DNA from 3 places in the Mesorhizobium sp. Mes31 genome. Region 2 is predicted to be linked to each of the others. Evidence: riboswitches for the same ligand, from Rfam matches in the RefSeq annotation. Region 2 holds a riboswitch; each other region holds the start of a gene.
What was found. Region 2 has a riboswitch for cobalamin ahead of bluB (5,6-dimethylbenzimidazole synthase). Riboswitches for the same ligand answer to the same signal wherever they lie in the genome.
Positions count from the first base shown of each region.

Region 1: linked by a shared signal. The riboswitch ahead of NR193_RS02325 (aromatic ring-hydroxylating dioxygenase subunit alpha) and the one ahead of bluB (5,6-dimethylbenzimidazole synthase) in region 2 are both predicted to bind cobalamin.
Region 3: linked by a shared signal. The riboswitch ahead of NR193_RS13240 (CbtB domain-containing protein) and the one ahead of bluB (5,6-dimethylbenzimidazole synthase) in region 2 are both predicted to bind cobalamin.

Region 1 covers NZ_JALJRL010000001.1:512,775-518,486, forward strand. Annotated here, with positions in the region: gene NR193_RS02295 (alpha-glucosidase family protein) at 1-295, shown strand, start outside; gene NR193_RS02300 (ABC transporter ATP-binding protein) at 321-1,433, shown strand; gene NR193_RS02305 (DUF680 domain-containing protein) at 1,619-1,855, opposite strand; gene NR193_RS02310 (DUF680 domain-containing protein) at 1,920-2,123, opposite strand; gene NR193_RS02315 (DUF680 domain-containing protein) at 2,195-2,401, opposite strand; gene NR193_RS02320 (DUF680 domain-containing protein) at 2,473-2,673, opposite strand; cobalamin riboswitch at 3,186-3,389, shown strand; gene NR193_RS02325 (aromatic ring-hydroxylating dioxygenase subunit alpha) at 3,504-4,751, shown strand; gene NR193_RS02330 (hybrid-cluster NAD(P)-dependent oxidoreductase) at 4,829-5,712, shown strand, end outside.
Region 2 covers NZ_JALJRL010000002.1:58,040-63,751, reverse strand. Annotated here, with positions in the region: gene dxs (1-deoxy-D-xylulose-5-phosphate synthase) at 1-1,396, opposite strand, end outside; gene NR193_RS02985 (pirin family protein) at 1,516-2,436, opposite strand; gene NR193_RS02980 (DUF2277 domain-containing protein) at 2,477-2,743, opposite strand; gene NR193_RS02975 (exodeoxyribonuclease VII small subunit) at 2,855-3,106, opposite strand; gene NR193_RS02970 (histone deacetylase family protein) at 3,110-4,036, opposite strand; cobalamin riboswitch at 4,157-4,338, shown strand; partial or broken gene bluB (5,6-dimethylbenzimidazole synthase) at 4,341-5,015, shown strand; gene NR193_RS02960 (hypothetical protein) at 5,138-5,712, opposite strand, start outside.
Region 3 covers NZ_JALJRL010000006.1:296,264-301,975, forward strand. Annotated here, with positions in the region: gene NR193_RS13230 (MFS transporter) at 1-924, shown strand, start outside; gene NR193_RS13235 (aromatic ring-hydroxylating dioxygenase subunit alpha) at 1,064-2,239, opposite strand; cobalamin riboswitch at 2,378-2,574, shown strand; gene NR193_RS13240 (CbtB domain-containing protein) at 2,610-2,789, shown strand; gene NR193_RS13245 (CbtA family protein) at 2,805-3,608, shown strand; gene cobU (bifunctional adenosylcobinamide kinase/adenosylcobinamide-phosphate guanylyltransferase) at 3,601-4,116, shown strand; gene cobO (cob(I)yrinic acid a,c-diamide adenosyltransferase) at 4,118-4,732, shown strand; gene cbiB (adenosylcobinamide-phosphate synthase CbiB) at 4,772-5,712, opposite strand, start outside.

The DNA of each region.
Region 1 (5,712 bases), on a different contig from region 2:
CGATCACTCCTTGCTCGAGCACTACCGGCGCTTTCTCACCTTCCGGCGCGCCCATCCGGCGCTGGCCAAGGGCGACATCACCTTCATCGAAAGCCAGGGCGACACGGTCGCTTTCACGCGCCGGGCGGGCAATGAGCAGATCGTCTGCGTCTTCAATCTGGGAGCCAAGCCGACCGAGATTGACCTTGGCGACCGATCGCTGCACCCTTTGCCCGGGCACGGATTTTCGGGCCAGACGAGCACCGGTTCCATACAGCTCGGCGGCTACGGCGCCTGGTTCGGGCGCATCGACTGAATTTCAAATCACTGGGAGGAAACCAATGGCCGATGTCACGCTAAGACAAGTGAAGAAGTCCTACGGCAATCTGAACATTCTCCACGGCATCGACCTCGATATAAAGTCGGGCGAGTTCATCGTCTTCGTCGGCCCGTCCGGCTGCGGCAAGTCGACCTTGCTGCGGTCGATCGCCGGGCTCGAGGAAATCACCTCGGGTGAGCTCAAGATCGCCGGCGAGGTGGTGAACGACGTGCCGCCGTCGAAGCGGGGCATCGCCATGGTGTTCCAGTCCTATGCGCTTTATCCACACATGACCGTCTACGACAACATGGCCTTCTCGATGAAGATCGGCAAGGAAAGCAAGGCCGAGATCGATAAGCGGGTGCGGCAGGCAGCGGAAATCCTGCAGCTGACCAAATATCTCGACCGTCTGCCCAAGGCGATGTCGGGCGGCCAGCGCCAGCGCGTCGCCATCGGCCGCGCCATCGTGCGCAATCCGAAAGTGTTCCTGTTCGACGAGCCGCTGTCGAACCTTGACGCGGCGCTGCGTGTCGCCACCCGCATCGAGATCGCCAAGCTCAAGGAATCGATGCCCAACACGACCATGATCTACGTCACCCACGACCAGGTCGAGGCGATGACGCTGGCCGACCGCATCGTGGTGCTCAAGGAAGGCCATATCGAACAGGTCGGCACGCCGATGGACCTCTACAAGAAGCCCGGCAACCTGTTCGTCGCCCAGTTCATCGGCTCGCCGGCCATGAACATCCTGCCGGCGACCATCGACAAGACCGGAAACCCGACCGTCGTCAGCCATGTCGGCGGGCGGAAGGCGACGGTGCCGATCTCGACACCGGCTTCGGCAAAAGGTGCTGCGGTGAGTTTCGGCGTGCGGCCGGAAGACCTGATCATCGCCACCGGCGCGGACTATCTGTTCGAGGGAACGGTCGACTATGTCGAGCAGCTCGGCGAGGTCCAGCTTGTCTATGTCGACATCGGCCGCGCCGACCTGCCGCTGGTGACCAAGCTGCCCGGCAATGTCGAGGTCAAGCGCGGCTCGACATTGCGGCTGAGCGCCAATGCCGAGGACCTGCACATCTTCGACGCGGACGGACATTCCTTCGCGCTGCAAAAGCCGGAAGCAAAGGCGGCCTGAGGCGGTCAGCCTTGCTGGACCCAGGCGACAAAAAAGAGCGGCGGGCAAGGCCCGCCGCTCTGTTTCAGGAATCGGCTTCGGTTGTTAGAGCATGATCCCGAAAAGCGGAATCCGGTTTTCGGGAAAGATCATGCTCAAACGAAGAGATAGAGCCCCATCCCGATTCCATCGGGATGGAACAGGCTCTAGTGGCCGAAGAGGTTCCGGTCGCTGCCCTGGGGGGCTGACTTCTCTACGTCACCCGACGAATTGAGCAGCTTGTAGACGGGCGAGCCGCTGTTGCGGATCGAGCCCGTATGCGAGGTGTCGACGTTGACGGTCGCCTGCTTGTTGATGTCGGTGCCGCCAACGTTGTCGTTGCGGGCATAGGCGCTGCCTGCGGCAATCAGAAGAGCGGCGGCAGTAAGAACAATCTTTTTCATTTTTGATACTCCGGTATTTTCGAGTTCAAGGCGGCGGGCTGTCCCGCCGCCTTGCTTTCGGATGTTAGTTGTTGCCGAACAGGTTGCGGTCGCTGCCCTGGGCAGGCGCCTGGGCAGCCGGCTCCGACTTCGTGATGGAAGCCGTGTACGAGTTGTCGACCGCGGCGGCGGGTTGGTTGGCACCGTTGGAGCCAAAGTTGTCGCTGCCGGCAAAAGCGCTGCCGGAAATGGCAAGCAGGGCGGCGGTGGCAATAAGGATCTTCTTCATTTCAAGTACTCCTGAATTTCTGGATTTCGCCAGGGCGGCGGGCAAGCCGCCGTCACCTGGGGATTCGGCTGTTAGTTGTTGCCGAAGAGGTTACGGTCGCTGCCCTGGGCAGGCGTCTGAGCAGCCGGTTCCGACTTCTTGATCGAAGCGGTGTACGAGCTGTCAACCGAGGTGGCGGCAGGCTGGTTGGCGCCATTGGAGCCAAAGTTGTCGCTGCCGGCGAAGGCGCTGCCGGAGATGGCCAGAACGGCGGCGGCAGCAAGGATGATCTTCTTCATTTCAAGTACTCCTGAATTTCTGGATTTCGCCAGGGCGGCGGGCAAGCCCGCCGTCACCTGGGATTCGGCTGTTAGTTGTTGCCGAAGAGGTTACGGTCGCTGCCCTGGGCAGGCGTCTGAGCAGCCGGTTCCGACTTCTTGATCGAAGCGGTGTACGAGCTGTCGACAGCAGTGGCTGCCGGGGCATTCGAACCGTAGTGATCGCTACCATTAGCGAAGGCGCTGCCGGAGATGGCCAGAAGGGCGGCGGCAGTGAGGACAATCTTTTTCATTTTTTGGTACTCCAGTGTCTTCTTATTTCCGTCCGTCTAGCGGCGTGTCTTGGAAGGAATTCGCGTCGTTCGGACAGCCCCGATGTGGGAAGGCCATCCAGCCATTTCCAATCACGAAGTTGTTTCGCGTGGACCATGAATCTGCCACTTGAAATTGTGCCACGGCCTTCTACACCAGGTATTTTTACATTTTATATCAGTTAGTTAGATGAAACTGGCGTTCCGATCACCAACTGTGTCTAGGGCCCAGCGTTCACACCGTCCTGCACGCACCGTCAACAGAAACGAACCGTTCGGTTCGATTTTAGAGGCAGCTAATAGTCACTTTTCGAAACCGTTAACCGTTTTTGGCCTCCGCCAGCGACCGGATTCGGGAAGATCGCGGCCGGCAAATGGCCGTCGGGCAGATCGGATTTCAGCCCCGCAATCGCCAACCGGGGCGTTTTCGTATGCGTGTCGCGCCGCATGGATGCGATGTCGCTTTCATGCCGATGTCGCAATCGCCGTCGTGATTAGATCATGACATCTCAGGTGCCGTTTCGTGACGACGAGGCGGAGAATTGGGAAGCCGGTCAGAATCCGGCGCTGCCCCCGCAACGGTGGTGGAGTTCAAGTCGCAACGGGAGACCACTGGGCCAAAAGCCTGGGAAGGTGTCGCGATCGTCCGCAAGGACAACTCCAGAGCCCGGAAACCAGCCGGAGATGTCTAGACTCGACTGATCGCGGTGGGCGGTCAAGAGGTGGATAGTGCATGTCCGGCACATCGCCGGCTTGCGTCCGATCCTTCCTCTCTTCCCCTCCGATGCAGTCCTTGATTGTGAGGACAGGACATGGACGCGCGCAACGACATGCTGAGGCTCTTGAATAGCCGCAAGCAAGGCTTTTCACTGGAGCAGCCCTTCTACACCGACCCCGACTATTTCAAGCTCGACATGGAGCTGATCTGGTATCGCGACTGGCTGTTCATCGGCCATGATTGCGAACTGCCGAAGCCGGGCAGCTACATCACCGTGCAGATCGGTGACTATCCGGTCGTCATCGTCCGCGACCAGCAAGGCAAGATCAACGGCTTCCACAATTCCTGCCGCCATCGCGGCAGCCGTGTCTGCAATTCCGACAAGGGCACGGCGGCCAAGCTGGTCTGCCCCTATCACCAATGGACCTATGAGCTGGACGGAAGGCTGCTATTCGCCAGGCAGATGGCCGACGGTTTCGACAAGAGCCAGTTCGGCCTGAAGCCGGTCGCCTGCGAGACGGTCGGCGGTTACATCTTCATTTGCCTGGCCAAGGAGCCGGCGGATTTCGCGCCGATGCGGGCGATGATCGAACCCTATCTGCTGCCGCACCGGCTGCGCGAGGCAAAAGTCGCCTTCGAGAGCACGATCATCGAGAAGGGCAACTGGAAGCTGGTCTGGGAAAACAACCGCGAGTGCTACCATTGCGCCGGCAATCATCCGGAACTGTGCAAGACCTTCCCGGAAGCACCGACGGTGACCGGCGTGCAAGGCGCCGACAGCGACCCGGAAATGCTTGCGCACTGGGCGAAATGCGAGGCGGCCGGCCTGCCGAGCAAGTTTCGCATCGATCCGGCCGGGCAATACCGCGCCACCCGCGCGCCGCTGCTGCGCGATGCCGTCAGCTACACGATGACCGGCAAGCGGGCGGTGAAGAAGAACCTGTCCGAAGCCGTCTCCGCCGACCGCATTGGCACTTTGATGCACTATCATTATCCGACGACGTGGAACCACATCCTCATCGACCATGCGGTGACCTTCCGGGTGCTGCCGATCAGCGCCACGGAAACCGCGGTGACGACGAAATGGCTGGTGCACAAGGATGCGGTCGAAGGCGTCGACTACGATCTCGCCGAACTCACCCATGTGTGGACCGAGACCAATGACCAGGACCGCCGCATCGTCGAGGAAAACGCCTTCGGCATCCTGTCGCCGGCCTACGAACCGGGCCCCTATTCGGAGCTGCATGAGGGCGGCGTGATCCAGTTCGTCGACTGGTACGCACGCTTCATCGGCCCACGCCTGGCCGGAGACGGCAAACCGGCCCTGCGCAGCGTCGCCTAACGCATGGCGCCCAAAAGTGCGCGGCGGTTTTGGGTTCACGACATGTGCGGAACAAAAGGGACAAGAGGATGAACGCGATGACGGATCTTGGCCTCTATCGCCATCTCGACGAGATGGCGCCCTGGAACGACAGGCTCCAGGTGCTGGAAGTGATCGGCGTCGCCGACGAGGCCCCTGACGTTAAGACCTTCACCTTCCGCTCCGACAACCAGACCTGGTTCCGCTACAAGCCTGGCCAGTTCGTGACGTTGGAGCTGCCGACCGCCGAGGGGCCGCTGATGCGCACCTACACGCTGTCATCCTCGCCGTCGCGGCCGTTCTCGATCGCGGTGACGGTGAAGGCACAAGCGGGCAGCATCGGCACACGCTGGATGTTCGATCATCTGGCGCCCGGCACCCATGTCAAAGCCTATGGGCCGGCCGGCGACTTCTCGCTGCACAGCCACCCGGCGGCCAAATACCTGTTCATTTCGGCCGGCTCCGGCGTGACGCCGATGATGTCGATGCTGCGCTGGCTCAACGACTGCGCGCCATGGACCGATGTCGGCTTCGTCAACTGCGCGCGCCGCCCGGAAGAGATCATTTTCCGCAAGGAGCTCGAACTGCTCGGCAGCCGCATGCCTGGCCTGTCGCTCGGCTTCATGATCGAGGAGCGGTCGAGCCGCGAGGGCTGGTTCGGCCATATGGGCCGCATCGACGCGATCCGGCTGCCGTTGCTGGCGCCTGATTTCCGCGAGCGCGAAATCTTCTGCTGCGGTCCCGATCCCTTCATGCGCGCCGTGCGCGGCATGCTGGAGGCCGCCGGCTTCGACATGACGAAATACCATCAGGAGAGCTTTGCGGCGCCTGTCGTGGAGGAGATCCCGGCGCCGTTCGCAGCGCAGGCGCGCGACGGCGCCGCGGTTCCCGTCGAAGCCGCCACGCCGATCCGCTTCTCGCTTTCGGATGTCGATGCCGAATG
Region 2 (5,712 bases):
GCAATTCCGCCTCGTCGGCCGCAGCCATCACCACGAAGCCCGGCAGTGTCGCCAGGAAGGTGGTGTCGAAAGCGCCGCAATGGGTGGCGCCATCGGCGCCGACGAAGCCGGCGCGGTCGATGGGGAAGCGCACCGGCAGTTTCTGAATCGCGACGTCGTGCACGACCTGGTCGTAGGCGCGCTGCAGGAAGGTCGAATAGATGGCCGCGAACGGCTTGTAACCTTCCGTGGCGAGGCCGGCGGCGAAGGTCACCGCATGCTGCTCGGCAATGCCGACATCGAAGGTCCGAGCAGGAAATACCTCGCCGAACAGGTCAAGGCCGGTGCCGCTCGGCATGGCGGCGGTGACGGCGACGATGCGGTCGTCCTCGCGGCCTTCCTGGATCAGGCTTTCGGCGAATACCTTGGTGTAGGCCGGCGCGTTGGCAGGCGCCTTGGCCTGCGCGCCGGTGATGACGTCGAACTTGTTGACACCATGATACTTGTCGGCGGCGGCTTCCGCCGGCGCATAGCCCTTGCCCTTCTGGGTGACGACATGGATCAGCACCGGGCCTTTGCCATTGTCGCGGACATTCCTTAGCACCGGGATCAGATGCTCGAGATTGTGACCGTCGATCGGCCCGATGTGGTAGAAGCCGAGCTCCTCGAACAGTGTACCGCCGGTGACGTAGCCGCGCGCATGCTCGACCGCCCGGGTGATCGCGCGGTCGGCGCGTTTGCCGAGATAGGAGGTCAGTTTCTTGCCGAAGTCACGCAGGCCGATATAGGCCTTGCCCGACGCCAGACGCGCCAGATAGGCGCTCATGGCGCCGGTCGGCGGAGCGATCGACATGTCGTTGTCGTTGAGGATGACGATGAGACGGGCATCGAGCGCGCCGGCATTGTTCATCGCCTCATAGGCCATGCCAGCCGACATGGCGCCGTCACCGATGACGGCGATGACATTGTTGCGGCCGCCGGATAGGTCGCGGGCGGCGGCCATGCCGAGGCCGGCCGATATAGATGTCGAGGAATGGGCGGCGCCGAAGGGATCGTACTCGCTCTCGGCGCGGCGGGTGAAGCCGGACAGGCCGCCCTCCTGCCGCAAGGTGCGGATTCGGTCGCGGCGGCCGGTGAGGATCTTGTGCGGATAGGCCTGGTGGCCGACATCCCAGATCAGCCGGTCATCCGGAGTGTTGAAGACATAGTGCAGCGCCACCGTCAGCTCGACCACGCCAAGGCCGGCGCCAAGATGGCCGCCAGTGCGGGACACGGCGTCGACCAGTTCGGCACGCAGCTCGGATGCCAGTTGCGGCAGCTCGCTCTCGGCAAGCGTGCGCAGGTCGGCCGGAATGCGGACCTTGTCGAGAAGCGGCGTATGCAGCGTTGCGTTCACGGGCTCAGGCTCTCTATTCATCGGCGAAATAGGCCGCCGGCCAGCGAATGTAAATGCGTGTCGGTGACGCGCGCCGGGCCTTGGGCCTTAGTCCATCATGTCGTTCTCCCAAAACCGAGGCCACTTTTGGGCGATATGGACTAGTTTTCCGGCAGCGGGATGAACTCTTCCTCGTCTCCAGGAACGATATCGAAGCGGCCGGTCTTCCATTCCTGCTTGGCCTGTTCGATGCGCTCCTTGGACGACGAGACGAAATTCCACCAGATGTAACGCTGGGAGCCGAGCGAAGCGCCGCCAAACAGCATGAAATGCGCGCCGCCCTGCGACGACACGACGATCTCGTCACCGGGCCGGAACACCAACAGGCGTTCCGGCGGAAACACGTCGCCTGAAATCGCGACCTCACCTTCCAGCGTGTAGATGGCGCGCTCTTCCGCATCGGCTGGAATTTTCACGCTGGCGCCGGGCGCCAGGCGCAGGTCGGCATAGAGCGTGTCGGAATGCGCCCTGACCGGAGACCGCATTCCCTGGAAATCACCGATGACGACGCGCCCACTGACGCCTTCGGCATCGATCTCGGGGAGAAGCATCGCGCCAGTGTTTTCGAACACCGGTGCCACTTCTTCCTTGCCGTCCGGCAGCGCCAGCCATGTCTGCAGGCCGGAGATCGACATCGGTGCACCGCGCAATTCCTCGGGCGTGCGCTCGGAATGGACGATGCCGCGGCCGGCGGTCATCAGGTTCACGTCACCGGGCTGGATGACCATCTCGGTGCCGAGCGAATCACGATGCCTGATCTTGCCGTCGAACAGATAAGTGACCGTCGACAGGCCAATATGCGGATGCGGGCGGACATCGAGCGCCTGGCCGGCGCGCAGGATGGCCGGGCCCATGCGGTCGAAGAAGATGAACGGCCCGACCAGCCGCCGCTTGGCGGTCGGCAGGGCGCGGCGCACCTGAAAACCGCCAATGTCCTTGGCGTTCGGGATGACCATCAGTTCGATCTGGTCGCTGGCGAAGGCATCGCCGGCCTGTGGGTCGTTTCCGGGAAAGAAGCTCACGAGATCTCCTTGTCGGCGGTCAACGACCGCATTGGACGCCTCAGGCAAACCGGATCGCCGCCTTGGCCCGTAATTTGGCCGCCACCTCTTCGCGATTGCGAGGATGCTGATGGGTCTCGAGAGAATCGAGCAGTTCGCGCGCTGACGCGGCAATCGCATCGACAGCGTGGTCGAATGCATGCTGGTTCTGCTTCGAAGGCCGCGTCGTTCCGCTCAGCTTGCGAACGAACTGAAGTGCCGCGTCGCGGACCTCGTCGTTGGTTGCCGGCGGATCAAAGTTGAACAGGGTCTTGATGTTTCTGCACATCGTTTCCGAACCTCCTCTTGTCCTGGAGCCGTTTCAATCGGGACGCGGCCCATCCTCGATCATGATCGTGTCCAAAAACCGGTGAGGCAAGACCATCGTTCGGGCCGCGCCTCAGTCCGCGTCGAGCGGCTCCGTTCCAACCGGCTTGCCGTCGCGCGACAGCCGGATCTTCTCGACCTTGTCCTCGGCGGCCTTCAGCAGCCGGTCGCAATGCGCCTTCAGTGCCTCGCCGCGCTCGTAGATCCTGATCGACTGGTCGAGCGGCACGTCGCCACGCTCCAGATCATCGACGATCTTTTCCAGCGCGTCGAGTGCCTGTTCGAAGCTCATCGCCTTGACGTCTTCGTTGGTCTCACCAGCCATCATTCATCCTTTCATCAGTCGCCCGACATGGGCGGCGACCGAAAATGCCAGTCCCTGCAGATCGTATCCGCCCTCGAGCAGGCTGACGAGCCGGTTGCCGCTGTGGCGTGTAGCGCGCTGCATCAGTTGTCCCGTCGCCCAGTCGAAATCGTCCTCGGTCAGATTGATCTCGGCCAGCGGATCGCGGTGATGCGCGTCGAAACCGGCTGAAATGATGATCAGGTCGGGAGCGAAATTGTCCAGCGCCGGCAAAACGCGCGACAGGAAGGCATCGCGAAAGACCTCGCTGCCGGTCTGCGGCGCCAGCGGCGCGTTGACGATGTTGCCGGCGCCGGTTTCACCCTTTGCCCCGGTGCCGGGATAGAGCGGCATCTGATGCGTCGAGCAATAGAGCACCGACGGATCGTCCCAGAAAATATCCTGCGTGCCGTTGCCGTGGTGCACGTCCCAGTCGACGACGGCGACGCGCTCGACGCCATGCTTCTTCTGCGCATAGCGCGCCGCGATCGCGGCGGTGTTGAAGAGGCAGAAGCCCATCGCGGTGTTCTTTTCGGCATGGTGGCCGGGCGGCCGGGCGGCGACGAAGGCGTTGTCGGCGCGGCCCGTGAAGACGTCGTCGACGGCAGCGTTGGCGGCGCCGATCGCCGTGATCGCCGCCTGCCAGCTCTTCGGGCTGGCGGTGGTGTCGGCGTCGATGCGGGCGATGCCCTCGTCGGGAATGGCGGCGCGGACGCGGGCGACGAAATCAGCGGGATGCGCGTAGAGGATGGTCGCCTCGTCGCCTTCCGGCGCCTTGACGCGGTCGAGCGCGGCAAATGCCTCATCGTCGAGCACGCGCTCGATGGCGCGCAAGCGGTCCGGCCGCTCGGGATGGCCGGGCGGCGTGATGTGCTCGAGGAAGATCGGATGGGTGTAGAGACGGGTAACCATCGTCCTAATCTAGTGGCCCCGATCGACAAAGGCCATGAGCAGGCGGCTGATGGCTGGGGAAAATCACGCCTGCGTCCATTCGTGTCGCCGTGGGCATTGGCGTCGCCGGCGCTTCGGCGTAAGGTCGCCGCACTGCCTGGTGCCCGCCGCAAGCGGGAGAATCGGGAACACGGTTGAACTCCGTGGCGTGCCCAACGCTGTGAGGGGGACCGCGCCGGTAAATGCCACTGTCGATGGACGGGAAGGCGCCGGACGTGGGTTGATCCCAAGCCAGAAGACCGGCCTGGCAGGCATCGTCATCCGCATGGTCAGGCGGCTGGCATTGATTGCAATCGCAAGGGGACAAGCGATGCCGGAAACCATGACCGCTCCTGTTGGCGACGGATTTGATCAGTTGGCGCGCGATGCGGTTTATCGCGCCATGTTCACGCGGCGGGACGTGCGCAGCCATTTCCTGCCGACCGCGCTCGACGATGAGGTGCTGGCGCGGCTGTTGCTTGCCGCCCATCACGCGCCGTCGGTCGGCTTCATGCAGCCATGGAATTTCATCCTCATCCGCGATGCCGGACGACGCGAAAAGGTGCGCGACCTGTTCCTGGCAGCGCGCGAGCAGGAACTGCCGGCCATCGAGGCAGAACGGCAGGCGCTCTACCGCAAGCTCAAGCTGGAAGGCATTTGCGAAAGCGCACTCAACATCTGCATCACCTGCGACCGCGAGCGCTCGAAGGATTCACCGCTGGGACGCTGGCACAATCCGGAGATGGATCTCTACAGCACGGTCTGCGCGGTGCAGAATTTCTGGCTGGCGGCGCGCGCCGAAGGCGTTGGCGTCGGCTGGGTCAGCATCATCGAGGCGCAAGCGCTGAAAAGCCTGCTGTCCATTCCCGAGCATGTGACGCCTGTCGCCTATCTCTGCGTCGGCCGCGTTTCCGAGTTCGCGCCAAAACCGGACCTCGAAACGCATGGCTGGGGTCGCCGGCTGCCGCTGCCCGAGCTGATCATGAGCGAGACGTTTTCCGGGCAAGGTGAGGCGCCGCTCAAATCGACCGTGGAGCGCCTCAATACCGTCGATGCCACGGCGGCGATCGCGGGCCCCGCTGATCAGCGTGTCGCGCCAGCCGTGCCCCAGCGCGAGCCGCCGAAGGAAGCCAGCGCCTTGTCCTTGAGCTCCCTGAACTTCGACGATGCCTCGGCCAGCCGGGCGTCCCAGTCGGGGTCGGGCACCTGGCCGGCGATGGCCTTGAAGTAGACCTGCATCAGGCAGGCGATGGCGAAGGGTTCGATGAAGGCTGCCTTGAAGGCCCAGGCGAAGACGATGGCGAGCGCGAAGGCCCAGCCGGCGAGTTGCCCAGGCATCATGAAGAGAATGGCGGCGGCAGGGGCCAGCATAGCCAAGAAGATGACGAAGGACACGCCCCACATGATGACCGCCAGCCAGACGGCGTTCTTGACCATGATCTTGCCGTTCTGGGCGTAGAGCACGACGCCTTGCCGCGCCGTCTCGAAGGGCGAGGCGGAATTGATGCGGATGTTGTAGCCGAGGATGATCTCGTCGACATAGGTCAGCGACAGGCGGATCACCGTGTTGATGAAGGAGACCAGGCCGCTCAAACCCGGGATCGGCAGGAAGGCGGCGATGCCGCCGAGCAGGCCGGTGATGGCGCGGATGGCGCCCT
Region 3 (5,712 bases), on a different contig from region 2:
GCCATCGGCTCGCTGTTCTTCGTCACGCACACGCTTGCCGGGCAACTGGCCGGCATGCTGTGCCGCGTCATGGGCGCCAGCGCGCTGTCGATCACGCTCAACCTCTACATCATGGACCACATCCGCAAGACCGACTTCATGCAGGCCGAATCGCTGCGCATGGCGTGGTCGATGTTCGCCTGGACGGGCGGGCCGACGCTCGGCATCTTCCTCTACACGCGCTTCGGCATCTATGCCGCGCATGGTGCCGTGGCCGTGTTCGCTCTTGCCTTGCTGGCGCTGTTCTGGACCTACCGGCTTGGCGACAACCCCTCGATCCGCCCGGGCAAGACCCGGCCCGCCAACCCACTCGCCAATATCGGCCGCTTCGTCGCGCAACCAAGGTTGAGGCTGGCATGGCTGATCGCCTTCGGCCGTTCCTGCTTCTGGACGACGTTCTTCGTTTATGGGCCGCTGTTCATGGTGATCACCGGCGAGGGCAAGCTGGCCGGAGGCCTCTTGGTTTCTGCCGGCAATGCACTGTTGTTCATGGCCATCTTCTGGGGCAAGGCGGGAAAACGCTTTGGCGGCCGCAGGACCATGACATTTGCCTATTTCGCCATGTCGGCGATGCTCATGGCGGCGGGCGCGGTGGGCGAAACCGCGCCGCTGCTCACCGGTGCCTTCCTGCTGTGCGGCGCTTTCTTCACCATTGCACTCGACGCGCTGGGCTCGACCGCCTTCATGCGCTCGGTGCGCTCCTACGAGCGGGCGCAGATGGCGGCGGTCTACCGCACCTATCTCGATTTTTCCGAACTGACGCCGCCGCTGGTCTATTCGGTGGTGCTGGCTTTCTTCGGGCTGGGCTCGGTATTCGTCACGCTCGGCCTGCTGGCGGCGGTTTGCGGCTTTGTGACCTGGCGGTATCTGCCGAAGTCGCTTTAGTCGACCTTGATAATTCTACTCCGGCGGACATCTGTCGCGATTTTCTCCGCTTCCGGTGCTCACAGGCCCAAAAACCCGCTGCGCGCCGGTTCTCGAAAACCACTCCATATGACTCGCCGGAGCGAATTCTGAAGGCCGACTAGGCGGTTGCCTCGCGCGCCGCGTGGCGTTCCCGGACCCAGTTGTGGAAGCGGTGCAGATCATATTCCTCGGGCATCAGCACGCCGGACTTGTGGCGCATCGAGCGCAGGCCCTTCTGGTTGACCTCGCAGATTGCCGCATCCTCCTCCAGCACCTGGGTGCCGAAGGTGATGATGTTTTCGATGTCGGTCGCGGCGAGCGCCTCGGGCGCGAACAACCATTCGGCAACAAGCTCGGTCTGCTCGGGCCCAAGCGGCACCAGCCGCACGGTCCTGACATAGTCGACATGGCCGACAATGAACATTGACGGCAGGTTGGCGGCATAGGTCTGGCCGGCGGCGCGTTCGCTTGGGGTGAGGCCGGTGAAGACCGGCCCACGCGCCTGGCCGTCGCGCGACCATGTCTCGGCGCCCACACGCAAGCCGCCGGAAAACTCCGGCGCGTCATTGTCGGCGTGGCGGCCCCATTCGGGGTCGTCGTGCCGGCTCATCAGGCCGCGGCCATAGATTGGCACCAGCCGCGACAGGTCCTTGTGGACGCCCGGGCAATGCAGGCATTCGTTGAAGTTTTCCCAGAAAATCTTCCAGTTGCAGTTCATCACCTTGCGCAGCACATGGCCGCTCACCAGTGTCTCCAGCGGCCAGTTGCCGAGATCGCCGGAGGCGGGATCGAAGGATGCCTGCGCCGAGGTGGTGGCATCCTCCTGCAAATTGACGAAGACGAAGCCGCGCCACACCGACAGCGCGACGCGGTAGAGCGGATGGTTGGCCTTGTCGAAGCCGTCCGGCAGCGATTTCGACGGCACGCGCACAAGATCGCCGCGCAGCGAGTAGGACCAGGCATGATAGGGGCAGGTGATCAGCCGCGCCTTCAGGCGCCCCTGGCTTTCCTGGCATAGCTGCGAGCCGCGATGCCGGCAGGTGTTGTGGAAGGCGCGCAGTTCGCCGGTCTCGTCCCGCAACAGGACGATTTCCTGCGTGCCGACGCGGAAGGTGCGGAAGCAAAGCGGTTGGGCAAGGTCGGCTTCGCGGCAGACGAGCAGCCAGCTTCTGTACCAGATCGCCTCGAGATCGCGCTGATAGCTGTCCGCATCCCAATAGGCTGACGATGGCAGCGTCGGTTCGGCCCGGGTGAGGCCGTTATAGCGATCGTGCTGGCTCGGGCTGGGCTGCATGGCTGGCGTCCTTTGACGCGCCAGCCGACACCCGACCAGGAAAATTGTCAATTGCCGCACGGTGGACGGCCTGGTGGCACGACGCATTCACAATGGTTGGCGGTGGAATTTGGTTTGCTGGAGGCGACGATTCTGCCTATAGTCGCCGATGTCGTCGGTTCCATTTTGGAGCCAAGAGGGAATGCGGTGCGGGCGAGTTTCGCCCAATGCCGTGGCTGCCCCCGCAACTGTGTGCGGTAGTCCTCTCCATATGCCACTGAAGAATTCTCTTCGGGAAGGTGGAGAAGGGCGCTGAACCGCGAGCCAGGAGACCTGCCGGCGACAGGAAACTGACTTCGATGCCCTCGGGTGGAGGGCGAAAGGACAAGACATGAATACCGCTTCCGTCTCTCTCGGCGCTTCCGTCTCCTCGCAGTCGCGCTTCATGCAGCTCGCTCTTGCTGCGTTTCTCGGCATTTTCGTGATGGGCTTTGTCGGCTTCTCGCATATCGATGCGGTCCACAATGCTGCCCACGACTATCGCCACTCGATGGCGTTTCCCTGCCACTGACAAGGGCCTGACATCATGAACCTGTTTCGCAACGTCGTGTTCATCGCGGCGATCGCAGGGCTCGTGGCCGGCGTCGTTCTCGCCAGCATGCAGGCCTACGCCACCGTGCCGCTGATCCTGAAGGCGGAAGTCTACGAACAGGCCGGCGGCGGCCATCACCATGACCACGCCGCACCGGCCGCAACGGATACCAATGCCATGAGCATGGCCGCCCCGGCGGGGAATGCCATGAGTTCCGCCGCGCCGGCGCCGGCGCAAGCAGCCGCTCCGGCGGCGGAAGACGAAGGCTGGGCGCCGGCCGACGGCTTCGAGCGTTTCGCCTTCAGTGTGCTTGCCAATATCGTCACCGGAATCGGCTTCGCCCTGATCCTGGTCGCGGTCTCCGAATTCGCCGGAGGCATCGGCAATTGGCGTCAGGGCGTGTTCTGGGGACTGGCCGGCTTTGCGGTGTTCACGCTGGCGCCGGGCCTCGGCCTGCCGCCGGAACTGCCGGCCATGCCGGCGGCCGACCTCACCCAGCGCCAGATCTGGTGGTGGGCAACGGTTGCGGCGACCGCGGCCGGTCTTGGCCTGATCGCCTTCCGCAAGTCGCTGCCGCTGGCGATCCTGGGTGTGGCCTTGATCGTGGCACCGCATATCGTCGGCGCGCCACAGCCCGACAGCTTCGAGACAGCGATCCCGGAGGGCCTGCACCACCAGTTCGTGGTGGCGGTGACGCTGACCAATCTGGTGTTCTGGCTGGTGCTTGGCGTGGTTGTCGGCGTGGTGCGCGGCCGCTTCACCGGCACCGCGACCAGCCTGCGCGACAGCTTTGCCTGATCGCAGCAAGCTGACCTTCATCATCGGTGGTGCGCGCTCCGGCAAGAGCGCGCACGCCGAAACGCTGGCGACGGCCTTGCGCTCGCCCTGGGCCTATATCGCCACGGCGCAGGCCTATGACGACGAGATGCGTGAACGCATCGCGCTGCATCGGTCGCGACGCGGCGAAGGCTGGACGACCCTCGACGCGCCGCTCGATCTGACTGGCGCGCTCGGGGCCTTGCCGGACAATCAGCCGGTGCTTGTCGACTGCCTGACGCTGTGGTTGACCAATCACATGCTGGCCGAACATGATCTCGACCTGGAATGCCGGCGGCTGGCGGCTGTGCTCTCGCGGCCACGCGGGCCGTGGTTCGTGGTTTCCAATGAAGTCGGGCAAGGTATCGTGCCGGACAATGCACTGGCACGCCGTTTCCGTGATGCCGCCGGCCGGCTCAACCAGCAGGTCGCCGCGGTCGCCGATACGGTGCTGCTGATGGTGGCGGGGCTGCCGCTCAAGGTGAAATGACATGACCGAGATCGACCAAAAGGAAGAAGAACGCCATCGCGCCAAGATGGCCAAGCGCAAGGCGGTGCAGGATGCCGAGGTCGCGGCCAAGACGATCGAGAAGGGCCTGCTCATCGTCAACACCGGCCCAGGCAAGGGCAAGACGACGGCCGCCTTTGGGCTGGCGCTGCGGATGCTCGGCTATCGCAAGCGCGTCGGCGTCGTCCAGTTCATCAAGGGCAAATGGCACACCGGCGAGAAAGACGCCTTTGCCGCCTTTGGCGACCGCGTCGTCTGGCATGCGATGGGCGAGGGGTTTACCTGGGAGACACAGGATCTGAAGCGCGACATTGCCGCCGCCGAAGCTGCGTGGGCCAAGGTGACCGAGCTGATGGCCGATCAGTCGATCAGCCTGCTGGTGCTCGACGAATTGAACATCGCGCTGCGCTACGACTACCTCGATCTCGACAAGGTGGTTGCGGCGCTCAAGGCCCGTCGCGAGGGCCTGCATATTGTCGTCACCGGCCGCAACGCCAAGCCGGCGCTGGTCGAGGCTGCCGACCTCGTCACCGAAATGGGCGTGACGAAGCACCATTTCTCGGCCGGTGTGAAGGCGCAGCAGGGGATTGAGTTCTAGCGCACTTACCCTCCCCACAAGGGGGAGGGTAAAAGGGGATCACGCCGCAATGACGATGATGGAAATCACCCCGAACAGCGCGATCAGCAGATAGTCGGCGACGCGATAGAGTTTCAGCGCCCGCCTTATGTCTATGCTGTCGGCGTCGCGCTGCCCGCCTTCGCCCATGAAGACGTCGTCGACAAGCACGCCGCCATAGCTGCGCGGCCCGGCGAGCGCCAGACCGAGCGCGCCGGCCATCGCCGCTTCCGGCCAGCCGGCATTGGGTGAGCGGTGTTTTTTCGCGTCGCGCCACACCGCGTGCCAGGCGCCGCGGGGATCGGCACCGCTGACCAGGAAAGCCGCCAGCACGATCAGCAGTGCCGTCAGCCGTGACGCCGGCAGGTTGATCCAATCGTCGAAGCGCGCCGCCGCCCAGCCGAAAGCCTCGTGGCGCGGGGTGCGGTGGCCGATCATCGAATCGGCGGTGTTGGCCGCTTTGTAGGCGGCGCCGCCGGCGAGGCCGCCGACGCCGGTCCAGAAGGCGGGGGCGACGATGCCGTCGGAAAAATTCTCGGCCAGGCTCTCGATCGCCGCGCGGCAGACACCGGCCCGGTCGAGCGCTTCCGGATCGCGGCCGACGATCCGCGAGACGGCAACGCGACCCAAAGCCAAGCCACCGGTGTCGAGCGCGTCGGCCACGGCCTCGACATGTTCGTAAAGGCTCTTCTGCGACAAAAGCGACGTCGCCAGAATGGCGGCAATGATCAATCCCATGGGAATGAACCACAGCAGCAGGATCTGTACGGCGAGGCCGATCACCGCCGGCACCAGGACGATGACCAGCAGCGCCTGGGTACCACGCCGGCGACGCAGCGCGTCGGGATCAGTCGCGTGGTTGAGCGTGCGGTCGAGAAAGGATATCAGCCTGCCAAACCACGTCACAGGATGGCCGATGGCACGAAACAGCCAGTCCGGGTAGCCCAGGACGAATTCGACGG